Regions from separate parts of the Ornithinibacillus salinisoli genome, predicted to be linked through region 2. Evidence: a T-box and tRNA genes for the amino acid it is inferred to sense, from the RefSeq annotation. Region 2 holds a T-box; the other holds one or more tRNA genes.
What was found. A T-box is a leader RNA that pairs with one kind of tRNA and senses whether it is charged. The one in region 2 lies ahead of thrS (threonine--tRNA ligase), so its partner is inferred to be a tRNA-Thr.
Positions count from the first base shown of each region.

Region 1: it has a tRNA-Thr gene. The T-box ahead of thrS (threonine--tRNA ligase) is inferred to sense a tRNA for this amino acid. The anticodon was not compared.

Region 1 is NZ_JBHUMI010000005.1:131,861-138,052, reverse strand. Features, by position in the region: rRNA gene rrf (5S ribosomal RNA) at 1-92, shown strand, start outside; tRNA gene ACFSTA_RS03195 (tRNA-Asn) at 180-254, shown strand; tRNA gene ACFSTA_RS03190 (tRNA-Thr) at 276-348, shown strand; gene ACFSTA_RS03185 (YwaF family protein) at 411-1,127, opposite strand; gene fabI (enoyl-ACP reductase FabI) at 1,224-2,000, opposite strand; tRNA gene ACFSTA_RS03175 (tRNA-Glu) at 2,382-2,456, shown strand; tRNA gene ACFSTA_RS03170 (tRNA-Val) at 2,461-2,536, shown strand; tRNA gene ACFSTA_RS03165 (tRNA-Thr) at 2,543-2,618, shown strand; tRNA gene ACFSTA_RS03160 (tRNA-Tyr) at 2,658-2,742, shown strand; tRNA gene ACFSTA_RS03155 (tRNA-Gln) at 2,752-2,826, shown strand; tRNA gene ACFSTA_RS03150 (tRNA-Lys) at 3,140-3,215, shown strand; gene ACFSTA_RS03145 (hydroxymethylglutaryl-CoA reductase, degradative) at 3,415-4,704, shown strand; gene mvk (mevalonate kinase) at 4,701-5,663, shown strand; gene mvaD (diphosphomevalonate decarboxylase) at 5,698-6,192, shown strand, end outside.
Region 2 is NZ_JBHUMI010000016.1:103,008-109,199, reverse strand. Features, by position in the region: gene infC (translation initiation factor IF-3) at 1-27, opposite strand, end outside; ribosomal protein L20 leader region at 133-260, opposite strand; gene thrS (threonine--tRNA ligase) at 429-2,378, opposite strand; T-box leader at 2,448-2,671, opposite strand; gene ytxC (putative sporulation protein YtxC) at 2,731-3,585, opposite strand; gene dnaI (primosomal protein DnaI) at 3,735-4,667, opposite strand; gene ACFSTA_RS11095 (replication initiation and membrane attachment family protein) at 4,673-6,052, opposite strand; gene nrdR (transcriptional regulator NrdR) at 6,109-6,192, opposite strand, start outside.

The sequences.
Region 1 (6,192 bases), on a different contig from region 2:
ACACCTGTTCCCATACCGAACACAGAAGTTAAGCTTCTCAGCGCCGATGGTAGTTGGGGCATTGCCCCTGTGAGAGTAGGACGCCGCCAGGCAAATTTTTTTATATGTATATTTATTAATAAACGTGGTAAAATACATTTGTGTTAAAAACAAGACAAACAATATCTAAATTTGATTATTCCACAGTAGCTCAGTGGTAGAGCAATCGGCTGTTAACCGATCGGTCGTAGGTTCGAGTCCTACCTGTGGAGCCATTTTTTTGTCTAAAAAAATATGCTTCCATAGCTCAGTCGGTAGAGCACCACCATGGTAAGGTGGGGGTCAGCGGTTCAAGTCCGCTTGGAAGCTCTTAACATGAAAAGGGATTGCGAATGAGGTAATCCTTTTTTTGATCTAAAAAATGATAAACTTTACTTTATAAGTCTTACAAAAAGTTTATAAAAAACAAATAGTAATAGAAAAACACCTAAACCAATAAGACAAAGATTTACATAATACGATAAACCACTCCCAAGTAAACCTAAAGGTGTATTTGCTCTTGGTGTATTAGCGAGAAATAAGTAATTCGCATTGAATATTGGATTTATTAAAAAGCCAATAAATCCTGCATAGACTAATAAATATATATAGATTTCAATTGTAATTATTAGTGAGATTCTTACATTAAAAGAGATTGTAAGAAATATACTAGCCCAAGTTAATACAATATGATGAATAAAAAATTGCCAGAAGCGAAAATGTGGAAAACCATGATGTAATTCAGGAGTTAAAACCGTCAATATCGATGGAATAATGCCAATGAAAAAAAGTAATTGAATTAATTTAATATTTTTCGAGTATAGTGCAAACATTGCTATAATCCCAGCTATACTGCATAGTTGAAATGGTAAAAACTCTCTCGGATTCCATGCTCCATTGTATATCCCCCAGACTTGATAGCTTATTTCAGAAAGGATTAGAGTACATAACAATCCCCAACGTATGAAATGTTGTGTACGGGATGATAGCCTCTTACCTAAGTTAAATAGGAGAAGAGATCCAATGACATGAATTGAAATCATAATGATATGGTTCATTTCAAATACTTCAAACGTGATATCAGTTGTTTTTCCAAACCAACTTTGCACCTAATACTCCCCCCTCCTTATTTCATTATATGTTAAAAGACGCCTACTATTAGTTTAAGTAAGCGTCTGATAGTTGATTGTTAAAAAGGATGTTATTTATCCACCGATAATATTGAAACCAGAATCAACATGTAATACTTCCCCGGTTACTCCTCGAGATAAGTCACTTATAAAGAACATCGTGGCATCTCCAACTTGATCTTGATCTACATTTCTGCGTAATGGAGCCTTCTCTTCGACAACACCCATTTTTTCATTAAATCCTGAAACTCCTTTAGCAGCAAGTGTACGAATTGGTCCAGCGGATATAGCGTTAACACGAATACCGTATTTTCCAACATCTTCTGCTAAGTACCTTACACTGGCTTCAAGTGAAGCTTTAGCTACACCCATAACATTATAATTTGGAATCACACGCTCTGCACCTAAATATGTTTGAGTGACAATACTTCCACCTTCAGTCATTAACTCTTTAGCAGCTTTAGTAACTGCAACAAGTGAATATGCACTAATTTCTTGAGACAATAAGAACCCTTCACGAGATGTATCAGCATATTCTCCTTTTAGCTCATCACGATTTGCAAAAGCGATGGCATGTACAACTCCGTGTATAACACCGACATCCTCTTTTATTTTGTCAAATGCAAGGGCGATACTTTCATCACTAGCAACATCGCAATTAACTACTAGCTTTGCTTCGATTTCGTTTTTTTCGAGAAGCTTCAATAGTTTATTATAAGAACGTTCTTGTCTATTAGTAAAAATTAAATTAGCTCCTGCATTATGTAATGATTTTGTAATTCCCCAGGCAATACTTCTTTCATTCGCTACACCCATAATTACAATATTCTTTCCCTGTAATAACCCAGACATTATTACACCTCCAAATAGTTTTCATTATCCATTATATCCTATCATCTGATTAAAGAAAAAACCAATTTTGCTAATTAACTTTTTTCATGTAATTTTTAATGGACTGTGTCAGAATATGTCTTCGAAAATCTTTTATGAAATGAACTTTTTAGTATTTTTTATTTTGTAAATATAAAAAAAAAAACACCAATAATTAAAGTTAAAAAGGTATTGATTACAATGAAATATCATCTAATAATTGTTGTAAATCAAGTCATATCAAGGTTTTTGTTAAAGGATAAACTTTTTTTAAAAAAAATAATGATTTCCTCTTTACAAAGGTGTCGAATCTGTATATAATAAAATTCGTTGGCTGAAACAAGCTAATAGGGTTTAATGAATGGCCCGTTGGTCAAGCGGTTAAGACACCGCCCTTTCACGGCGGTAACACGGGTTCGAATCCCGTACGGGTCACCAACACGGAGGATTAGCTCAGCTGGGAGAGCACCTGCCTTACAAGCAGGGGGTCGCAGGTTCGAGCCCTGCATCCTCCACCATATTTTGCCGGCCTAGCTCAACTGGTAGAGCAACTGACTTGTAATCAGTAGGTTGGGGGTTCAAGTCCTCTGGCCGGCACCATTTATGTATAAAAAAAATAACATTGATTAAACTAACTACGGAGGGGTAGCGAAGTGGCTAAACGCGGCGGACTGTAAATCCGCTCCCTCAGGGTTCGGCAGTTCGAATCTGCCCCCCTCCACCATTAGTTTGTTGGGCTATAGCCAAGCGGTAAGGCATCGGGTTTTGATCCCGTGATTCCCAGGTTCGAATCCTGGTAGCCCAGCCATTTTTTTTTTGCCTTAAATAGCTGTGAAATTGAATGTTTTATTAATATACATAGGTAAAAACTAGAGAACTCATAATTAAACGAGCCATTAGCTAGCCGCAAGCATCATCGAATACGCTGCTATGTGCAGGCTTGCGAGGAGTGCTACTTCGTGACTTACTTGCAACACGACGAGCACAGGTAGAGCAACGAGCAAAGCAACTACCGAGTAAGCTTCGAGTAACCCCGAAGCACCAATCATCTTTGAATAAGCTATAAGATGTAGGGGTCATTTGGATGAACGCACGAATAGAATAAGAACTCATAATTTAATGAGCCATTAGCTCAGTTGGTAGAGCATCTGACTTTTAATCAGAGGGTCGAAGGTTCGAATCCTTCATGGCTCACCATTTATTAACAATAATACAATTACATAAAATATCTTAAATAAAACAAGGTTGCTAACAGCATACAACCTTGTTTTATTTGCATTTTAAGCATTTTTTTAACATAATAGATAAAGTAAATTAAGTATACTATAATGTATTTGATACGATATAATTATATTAACTTTGATTTTTTAATAGATGCTATAAAGGATGGTATAATATGAATTCTTCTAGAATACCTGGTTTCTATAATAAAACTGTAGAAGAACGGAGAGAACTATTAGCGAATATTCATACGTTCTCACAAGAGGAAATAGAAAATTTGTATGCAAAAGACCCGTTACCCGTTGATACTGCAGATAAAATGATTGAAAATGTTATTGGAACCTTTCCACTTCCGTTAGGATTGGGCTTAAACTTCTTAATTAATGAGAAAGAGTATGTAGTACCAATGGCTATCGAAGAGCCATCCGTTGTGGCCTCTGCTAGTTATATTGCAAAAATTGTGCGAGAAGCTGGTGGATTTACAGCTGAAGCAACAGAACGAGTCATGATTGGGCAAATCCAAGTAGTTGGATGTCCAGATTTTCAGTTGGCAAAACAAGCACTATTAAGTGATAAACAAAAATTAATTGATATAGCAAACGCTGCGCATCCAAGTATGTTAGAAAGAGGTGGAGGAGCAGAGGATATAGAAGTACGTATATTAAATGAGGATTCCACTTCCTCCTATGGGAAAATGCTCGTTTTGCATGTCTATGTAAACACATGCGATGCAATGGGAGCGAATGTAATTAATACAATGGTAGAAGCACTTGCGCCAACAGTTGAAGAAATTACAAATGGTAAAGTATATTTACGGATATTATCCAATTATGCAGACCGTTGTTTAGCAAAAGCAAAATGTGTTATACCACCTGAATTATTGGAAAGTGGCGGTTATTCTGGAGAAGAAGTAAGAGATGGTGTTGTCCATGCATATGAATTTGCAGCATCAGATCCTTATCGTGCTGTGACACATAACAAAGGTATCATGAATGGAATTGATCCGATCGTCATTGCAACTGGTAATGATTGGCGGGCGGTAGAAGCGGGTGCCCATGCCTATGCAGCTCGGTTTGGACATTATGGTTCCATGACTACATGGTCTGTTGATAAAGAAGGAAATTTAGTTGGAGAATTAGAGCTTCCAATGTCAGTTGGAACGGTTGGGGGTTCTATCCGGGTACATCCGATTTCTAAAGTTGCGCATAGTATATTAGGTGTTGAATCAGCACAAGAGTTGGCTCAAGTAATCGTTACTGTAGGTTTAGCGCAAAACCTAGGAGCATTAAAAGCCTTAGTGACAGATGGTATCCAAAAAGGTCATATGGCATTACATTCACGCTCTGTTGCAATAGCGGCTGGAGCTACTGGGGAGATGATCGATATTATTGCAGAGAAGTTAGTAGAAGAAAAAGAAATCCGTGTTGGAAAAGCTAAAGAATTGGTGGCACAATATTCAAAATGAGTATCGAAAAATTAACAACAACAGAAAAAACAGCTATAGGAATAGCTCATAGTAAACTAATTCTGATTGGGGAACATGCAGTTGTACACGGGCAACCTGCTATCGCTATCCCTTTTCCATTAGTTGGAGTCGAATCAGTGATCGAACGAATCTCCGGTCCAATAACTTTCGATAGCACATTTTATCAGGGGGCGATGGAGTCAGCTCCTATAACCTTGGATGGAATCATTAATAGTATCGAAGCGACATTAGAGCATCTTCAATTACCAAAGAGAGATTTAATAATTCGTGTAAAGTCATCGATACCACCTGGTAAAGGGCTAGGCTCAAGTGCTTCCGTTGCCATTGCGATCATTCGATCATTATTCGCCTATGCGGATGTTAGTTATACAGAAAATGAATTGCTCCATTTTGCTAATATCGCAGAAACATTTGCACATGGCTCACCGAGTGGAATTGATACGTTAACTATCACATCGGAATCACCGGTATGGTTTGAGAAGGAAACGCCAATTCATTACATTAAGCCAGGTTCTGATTTCCACTTTATTGTTGCAGACTCAGGGAGAATTGGAGATACGCGTTCAGCGGTTGAATCAGTTGCCCATTTACTAAAAACTGCTCCAAGGCGTATCCATTCGAAAATTGAACGAATTGGTGAACTAACACATCAAGCAAAATATGCATTAGAAAAAGCTGGAAAGAACTTTTTAGGGCAAATGTTGAATGAGGCTCAAAAAGAATTAGAATCATTAGGTGTAAGTGATGCAGGTCTAAATAAATTAATACATTTTGCTCGTCAAGAAGGAGCCCTAGGTGCGAAATTAACTGGCGGTGGGAATGGTGGATGTATTATTGCATTAGCAAAAAATGAAGTTCATTCCAGACAACTCGCTGAAAAGCTTAAGAAATTTGGCGCCCATACAGTGTGGCCTTTTGTGCTAAGAAAACAAGATTAATTTAGTTAACATTGGATCGGAAGAGGAGATTTAAATGAAGGCGACGGCAAAAGCGCATACGAATATTGCTTTAATTAAGTATTGGGGAAAACGTGATGAAAAATTAATACTCCCGACTAACAATAGTCTTTCCTTAACATTGGACGGATTTTACACAAAGACTACTGTAGAATTTCGTGAGGATTTAACAGAAGATATTTTTTATTTAGATCATAAGCTTGTTACTGATGAACAGTATCACCGTGTAACAAAGTTCCTCGATTTGATACGTGAATATGCTCAAGAAAAGACATTATTTGCAGAAGTCCACTCTATTAATGAGGTGCCTACAGCTGCAGGTTTTGCTTCATCAGCATCTGGATTTGCAGCTTTGGCAGCAGCAGCAGCACGGGCACTTAACTTAGGTTTATCGGATCAAGAGCTTTCTAAAATAACAAGACAAGGGTCTGGTTCTGCTTGCCGTTCAATTTACGGTGGTTTTGTTGAATGGCATAAAGGTATGGAACTAGATGGGTCAGATTCATATGCT
Region 2 (6,192 bases):
CGCACGAATCTTTTCATTTACATTCATATCTTTGCTAATAGCCAGCCACCTCCAAATTTTTTTAATCCAGCTTCAGCTCCCGAAACAGTCGCTTACGCCTTCTTTACCGATCTGTCATTGACAAGTGTTTTTATTCCAAATAAAAAGTGGGCACATAAATGCACCCACACGTCTTTAATCGTAAAATTTAAAGATGTTATAACCAGTCAACTGCATCACAGCGTTGATCAGGTGAGAAGCGGGTGCTTCTACTTGTCTCAGATCATTTAATTTTAATCAACTTTTATACTGTATCATGTATTGTATAAACTGTCAACAGCAAAGTAGATTCCTTGTTTCACGAATACTAGTATAGCATATTATAGTAAGTTTGAATAGCCCAAGCACATTTTACAGCATGCAATGTGCTTGGGACTTATAAAATGTAATTAATTATTCTTCCTTAAAGTTTTTTCATCGATTTCTTGTTTGATTAGGTTTTTGAAAACTTCATATGCAAGTGTCTCTGAATCTTTCTCTCCATATCTTCTAACGTTTACTGCATCTTCCTTAATTTCATTATCCCCTACCACTAATGCAAAAGGAACTTTATCAGTTTGCGCTTCACGGATCTTATATCCAATTTTCTCATCACGCTCATCCACTTGAACACGAACTCCTTCGAGTCTTAACTTTTCAGCTACCTCGTTTGCATAGTCTAAATGAACCTGTGGTGAAACAGGAATAATTTTTGCTTGAACAGGAGCTAACCAAGTTGGAAATGCACCTTTATACTCTTCTAATAAGAAGGCAACAAATCGTTCCATCGTAGAAACAACCCCACGATGTATCACAACTGGACGATGTTCTTTACCATCTTCACCAATATATGATAACTCAAAACGCTCAGGCAATAGCACATCGATTTGTACAGTTGATAATGTCTCATCTTTTCCAAGTGCTGTTTTCACCTGTACATCAAGTTTAGGACCATAGAATGCAGCTTCTCCTTCAGCTTCCACATATTCCAGTTCCATATCTTCCATTGTCTCTTTGAGGATGCTTTGCGTTTTTTCCCACATCTCATCATTATCAATATATTTCTCTTTATCCTCAGGATCACGATAGGAAAGACGGAAATAATAGTCGTCAATTCCAAAATCTTTATACACGCGTTGTACGAGTTCCACTACACGGATAAACTCATCTTTTAATTGATCTGGACGAGCAAATATGTGCGCATCATTCAATGTCATTGCACGTACACGTTGTAATCCTGCTAATGCTCCCGACATTTCATAACGGTGCATTGTTCCAAGTTCGGCAATACGTACTGGTAAATTACGGTAACTCCAAAGTTGATTCTTAAATACCATCATGTGGTGTGGACAGTTCATTGGGCGAAGTACTAATTCCTCATTATCCATACCCATGACAGGGAACATGTCATCTTGGTAATGGTCCCAGTGTCCACTTGTTTTGTATAAATCCACATTCGCTAAGACGGGTGTATAAACATGATCATATCCTAAGCGTTCTTCTATATCAACGATATATCGCTCGATTTGACGACGGATTGTCGCACCCTTTGGTAACCATAATGGTAGACCTTGACCTACTTTTTGATTAACTGTAAAGATATCAAGCTCTTTGCCTAGCTTCCTGTGATCGCGTTCTTTACGCTCTTCTAATAAGTGTAAGTATTCCTCCACTTGACCTTGTTTTTCAAACGCTGTTCCATATATTCGTTGTAACTGCTGATTATTACTATCTCCACGCCAATATGCTCCAGAAATACTCAATAATTTAAATGCTTTTAATTTGCTTGTTGATGGAACATGAACACCACGACAAAGGTCAAAAAACTCACCTTGTTGATATATGGTTACCTGCTCCCCTTCAGGAATCGCATCAATCAATTCAAGCTTTAACTCATCACCAATATCCTGAAACATTTCTTTTGCTTGTTCACGAGAAACCTCAATTCGTTCAATTTCTAAGTTCTCATCAACAATACGTTTCATTTCTTTTTCAATTTTTGGTAGATCCTCTGGTGTAATCGATTGCTCAAGATCCATATCATAATAGAAACCCTCTTCAATTACCGGACCAACACCAAATTTAACATTTTTAAACAAACGTTTAACAGCCTGTGCCATCAAATGTGCAGTTGAATGGCGTGCAACATCAATACCCTCGGGGCTTTTATACGTTATTATTTCAATTTTTCCTCCAACAGAAAGCTCACGTCGTAAGTCATATAGCTTTCCGTCCAATTTAATTGCTAATGCTTGTTTTTTTAATCCCGGTGAAATAGAAGCTGCAATTTCTTCTCCAGTTGTACCGTTAGGAAAAGATTTACTTGCTCCATCTGGAAAGACTATTGAAATTTCCTCCATTTCGTAACACTCCTTTTCATATCGATTATTTTTTAGAAAATTAAAAAACGCCCACCCCTTTGCCTATTGCAAAGGGACGAGCGCTTGGTCACGTGGTTCCACCCTAATTCCCGCAAAATGAATTGCGGCTTCATCGATCTTTAACGCAGATAATACGCTTCTATCTACTTGGATATTCAATAGAAGAGTTCAAAGGTGGTAATCATATGATTCGTTGTGGAAGCTTTCAGCCTAGACTTCCTTCTCTGTACAACGGAGACATCAAATGATCATGTCCTTCTCATTACTTGTACATAATGCGATTTAATATAAATCACATTATAGCGTTTGTATCACATATAATCAAGCCTTATTATTGATTTTTTAAATAATATGGAAAAGGAAACTTACTATACGGTTCAAATTGGGCTCTTTCTTGAAATACATTAATAACAGTTAATGTTTTTGGTTCTGACGGATGGTCCCCATAAATCTTAACTTTTTTAGGTGCCATCGCAACTAATGGAGCAAGGTTAAGCTCATCACTATCTAGACCAACAATATATAGTGGCTCTTGTTGCATAAGCATCCGTAATTCCATTTTTGTAAATCGTTTACCATTAGACTTAAAAAAAGAAAAAGGGTTTCCTTGTAATATATGAATTGTATTATACCTTGGTTCTCTTTTCGTTATAAAATCTCGAAGCATATTAACAAATTCCTGATGATCTTCTTCCCGCTTAAATTCATCGATGGCCAATCCAACATAATAAACAACTTGATCTTTAAATGTCTTCAAACGAAAATTTACTATCGAATCAAAATGAACCGTTGATTTATTTTTAACATTTGCTATAAACAAAGAGTATAGAAGCTGTAATGGATCTTCTTTCGTATTTCTTACATGATGACTATCATCATCCTCTCCAGTAATAATCCAGTGGCTAATTTCTAATATCCTCTCAATTTCATCCGAATTAGAGTAATAATAAAAATCCTCAATAACTCCTTTAATCATTGCTGAGAGACGATGAGACTTAAATACGTCAACCATTGATTTAGCTACCGCTTGTAACGTCTCATTATTTACCTCTTGATTCTCAATCTGTAAATGATTCCCCCAATCTTCATGTGTTTTCCAATGCAGTTCAATTTTTTTGTTATAACGAAATAAATGCTCACAAAAACTAATTACTTCTTTATTCGTACTAAAATAAACATCCAGCAAACAACATCACCCTCATCCAAAACCAAACTGTTACATTATATGGACAAGGAAACAAAAAAATGATTAATAAATGAAAACTAGTAACTATAGTTACTGCTATAAATCCTTGTAAAAAAATAGCTAACAATTAGTTAGCTATCATTTACTCTCTATTCACGACGGTTATTTGCAAAAATAGGTACTTCTCTACTTACTTGTTTCACCCGTTCAATTATTCGTCCTGCTTTTACTGTATCAATATCTCCACGACTAGTTTTAGCTAAATGACTCTCAAGTTGTTCCATACTATAATTCGATGTGAAGAATACTGGCAAGCGTTCCATCATTCTGTATTGTAAAATTGATCCAAGTACTTCATCCCTGAACCAAGCAGATTGTGATTCTGCTCCAATATCATCAATCATTAACACATCTGCTTTTTTGAAGTAATCTATTTTCTCATTTATGGAGTCATCCTTAAATGAAGATTTAATCTCTCTTACAAATTCAGGCATGTAAATTAACATAGATGAGATATTATATTCTTTTAATTTATTTGCTAAAGCACCTAAGAAATAAGTTTTCCCTACCCCAAAAGGTCCATAAAAATAAATACCTTTTTGTGGTAGACCTCTATCTATTTGCTCCAAAAATTCGTATAGTTCTAGAATTGCATCTGTACGTTGAGTGTCAGAACGATCAATATCATCTATCGTTGCATGCAAAATTTCTTTTGGTACATATAAGCTTTGGAATAGATTTTGTTGTTCTTGTTGTTTTTCAGCAATAATTTTATGATGACATTTCTCATAGGATAAATGAATCTCATCATTATAAGCATGCAATACAGGGGAATAGCCCTGAAGCATATTTTTGCATGAATGAATGGAAGAGCAGTTTTCACATTGCTTTGATTGTGATTTATATTCATACAATTTAATTAGTTTTTTATCAATTTCATGTTGGGGAATAGTAGGATGCCCTTCCAAAAAACCCTTAATTTCCGGATCGTTTAATACCTCATCTTTAATTTTTTCATAGTTCTCTCTAAAGTTTTTGTTTTCTTCCATCCACCTTTTTAAGGTAGATTGTACTGGTTTCATAAAAATCATCCTTGGAAATTATTATTGTTTTTTTTACTTGAGAACTTCTGTTGCATTGCTTCAATTCTTGCTTGTTTCTCCGCATCGTCTTCAATTTCTACCTTGGATATATTACTCGTTTTTTTACTTTTTCTTTCCTTAAACCAATCTGGAATAACCTCTGTTGGTTGCTGTTTGCGATAATAATTATTGTTGCTAGTCTGTTTCTTAGCCGTACTAGCACGAAATCGCTCTCTTTCTCGTTTAGCGAATACCATTGCTTCTTTAGCCGATTTTAAATTTGCTCTTGACCAATGACTTGCTATTTTTTCTAGGTAAGCTTTTGATAGCTTCATATTGGTTTGCAGCAACACATAATGAATTAATACATTCATGACCGGAGAAGGAAGCCCCTGAGAAGTCATCACCTCTCGAATTACTTTTAGATCTTGATCGGAAGCCCGATTTCCACTTGATAGATCCTCTAACAATTGCTTGGGTGATATCGTTTCTAATTCTTTTACTAATTGTTCTTCCTTGGATAAAGCTTTATCTTCAGATCGATTGTCTACTATATGCTCATTTTTTTCAACTAATCTAACCTTCGCTTGAATTGGCTTCTTTTTATAAAGGTCATGACAAGCCTCTTTAAATTCTTCTACTTGTAAAATATTTTCATCAGTTAATGCCCACAAAATTGCTTTTTCGACTTCATGTGTTGCTAAGTCATACAATACCATCATTTGATTAATTACTCTTCTATTCCCTTTTGTTAGCACTTGTTTTGTCGGAATCATTCGCTGCTTTAACATTTGCTCAATCCAAGAGAAATCAACCTCTTGTAAGTTTGGGCCATCATTACCTTGATTTGTTGTAAGCGGTTCGTTATTTCCACTTCGAGTAGAGAATGTATGAAAAACTTCGTGAAAAGAAACCGTGATTTCACGTCCATCCTCAACATTGTTATTACTGCTTACATAATGCGACTTCAAAGCTTCAAATTTTTTATTTCCAATATGATGATATAAAAGCTGTGATAACATAGCATCTTGAAAAAAATCTTGCGGTGCAAAGGGACATTGTAATGTATAGGTAAAAATGGTTTGATCTGGACTAGTTAGTTCGTACGTCTTTAACAAGCCAATACCTTCCAATTTTATTCGTGCTTCATAAATTTCATCTAATGGAATATTTAAATAGTTCATCAATGTGTGGTGTGTTTGATGGGGAACTTCCTGCTGTAAGTCCATTTCATGTAAAAGGGTTTGATATAGCATGACTGCTTTTACACCGATCAACGGTTGATATAAATGGGTTAATGATTGGGTATAATCAGCTGGAATCGAGTTCCCTTTATATGCGACATGATAGCCATCAATAGGCAATATTTTTCCAATGTAATTCATGATTCTTCTTACCCCTTTTAATCAAATAAAAAGAAAGAGCCTATTGTTAGGGCTCGTTAAGATTCTTTTTTTTCGACATTTATTAATTCTTTTAATTCCTCTAAAAACACACTAATATCTTTGAACTGTCGATAAACAGA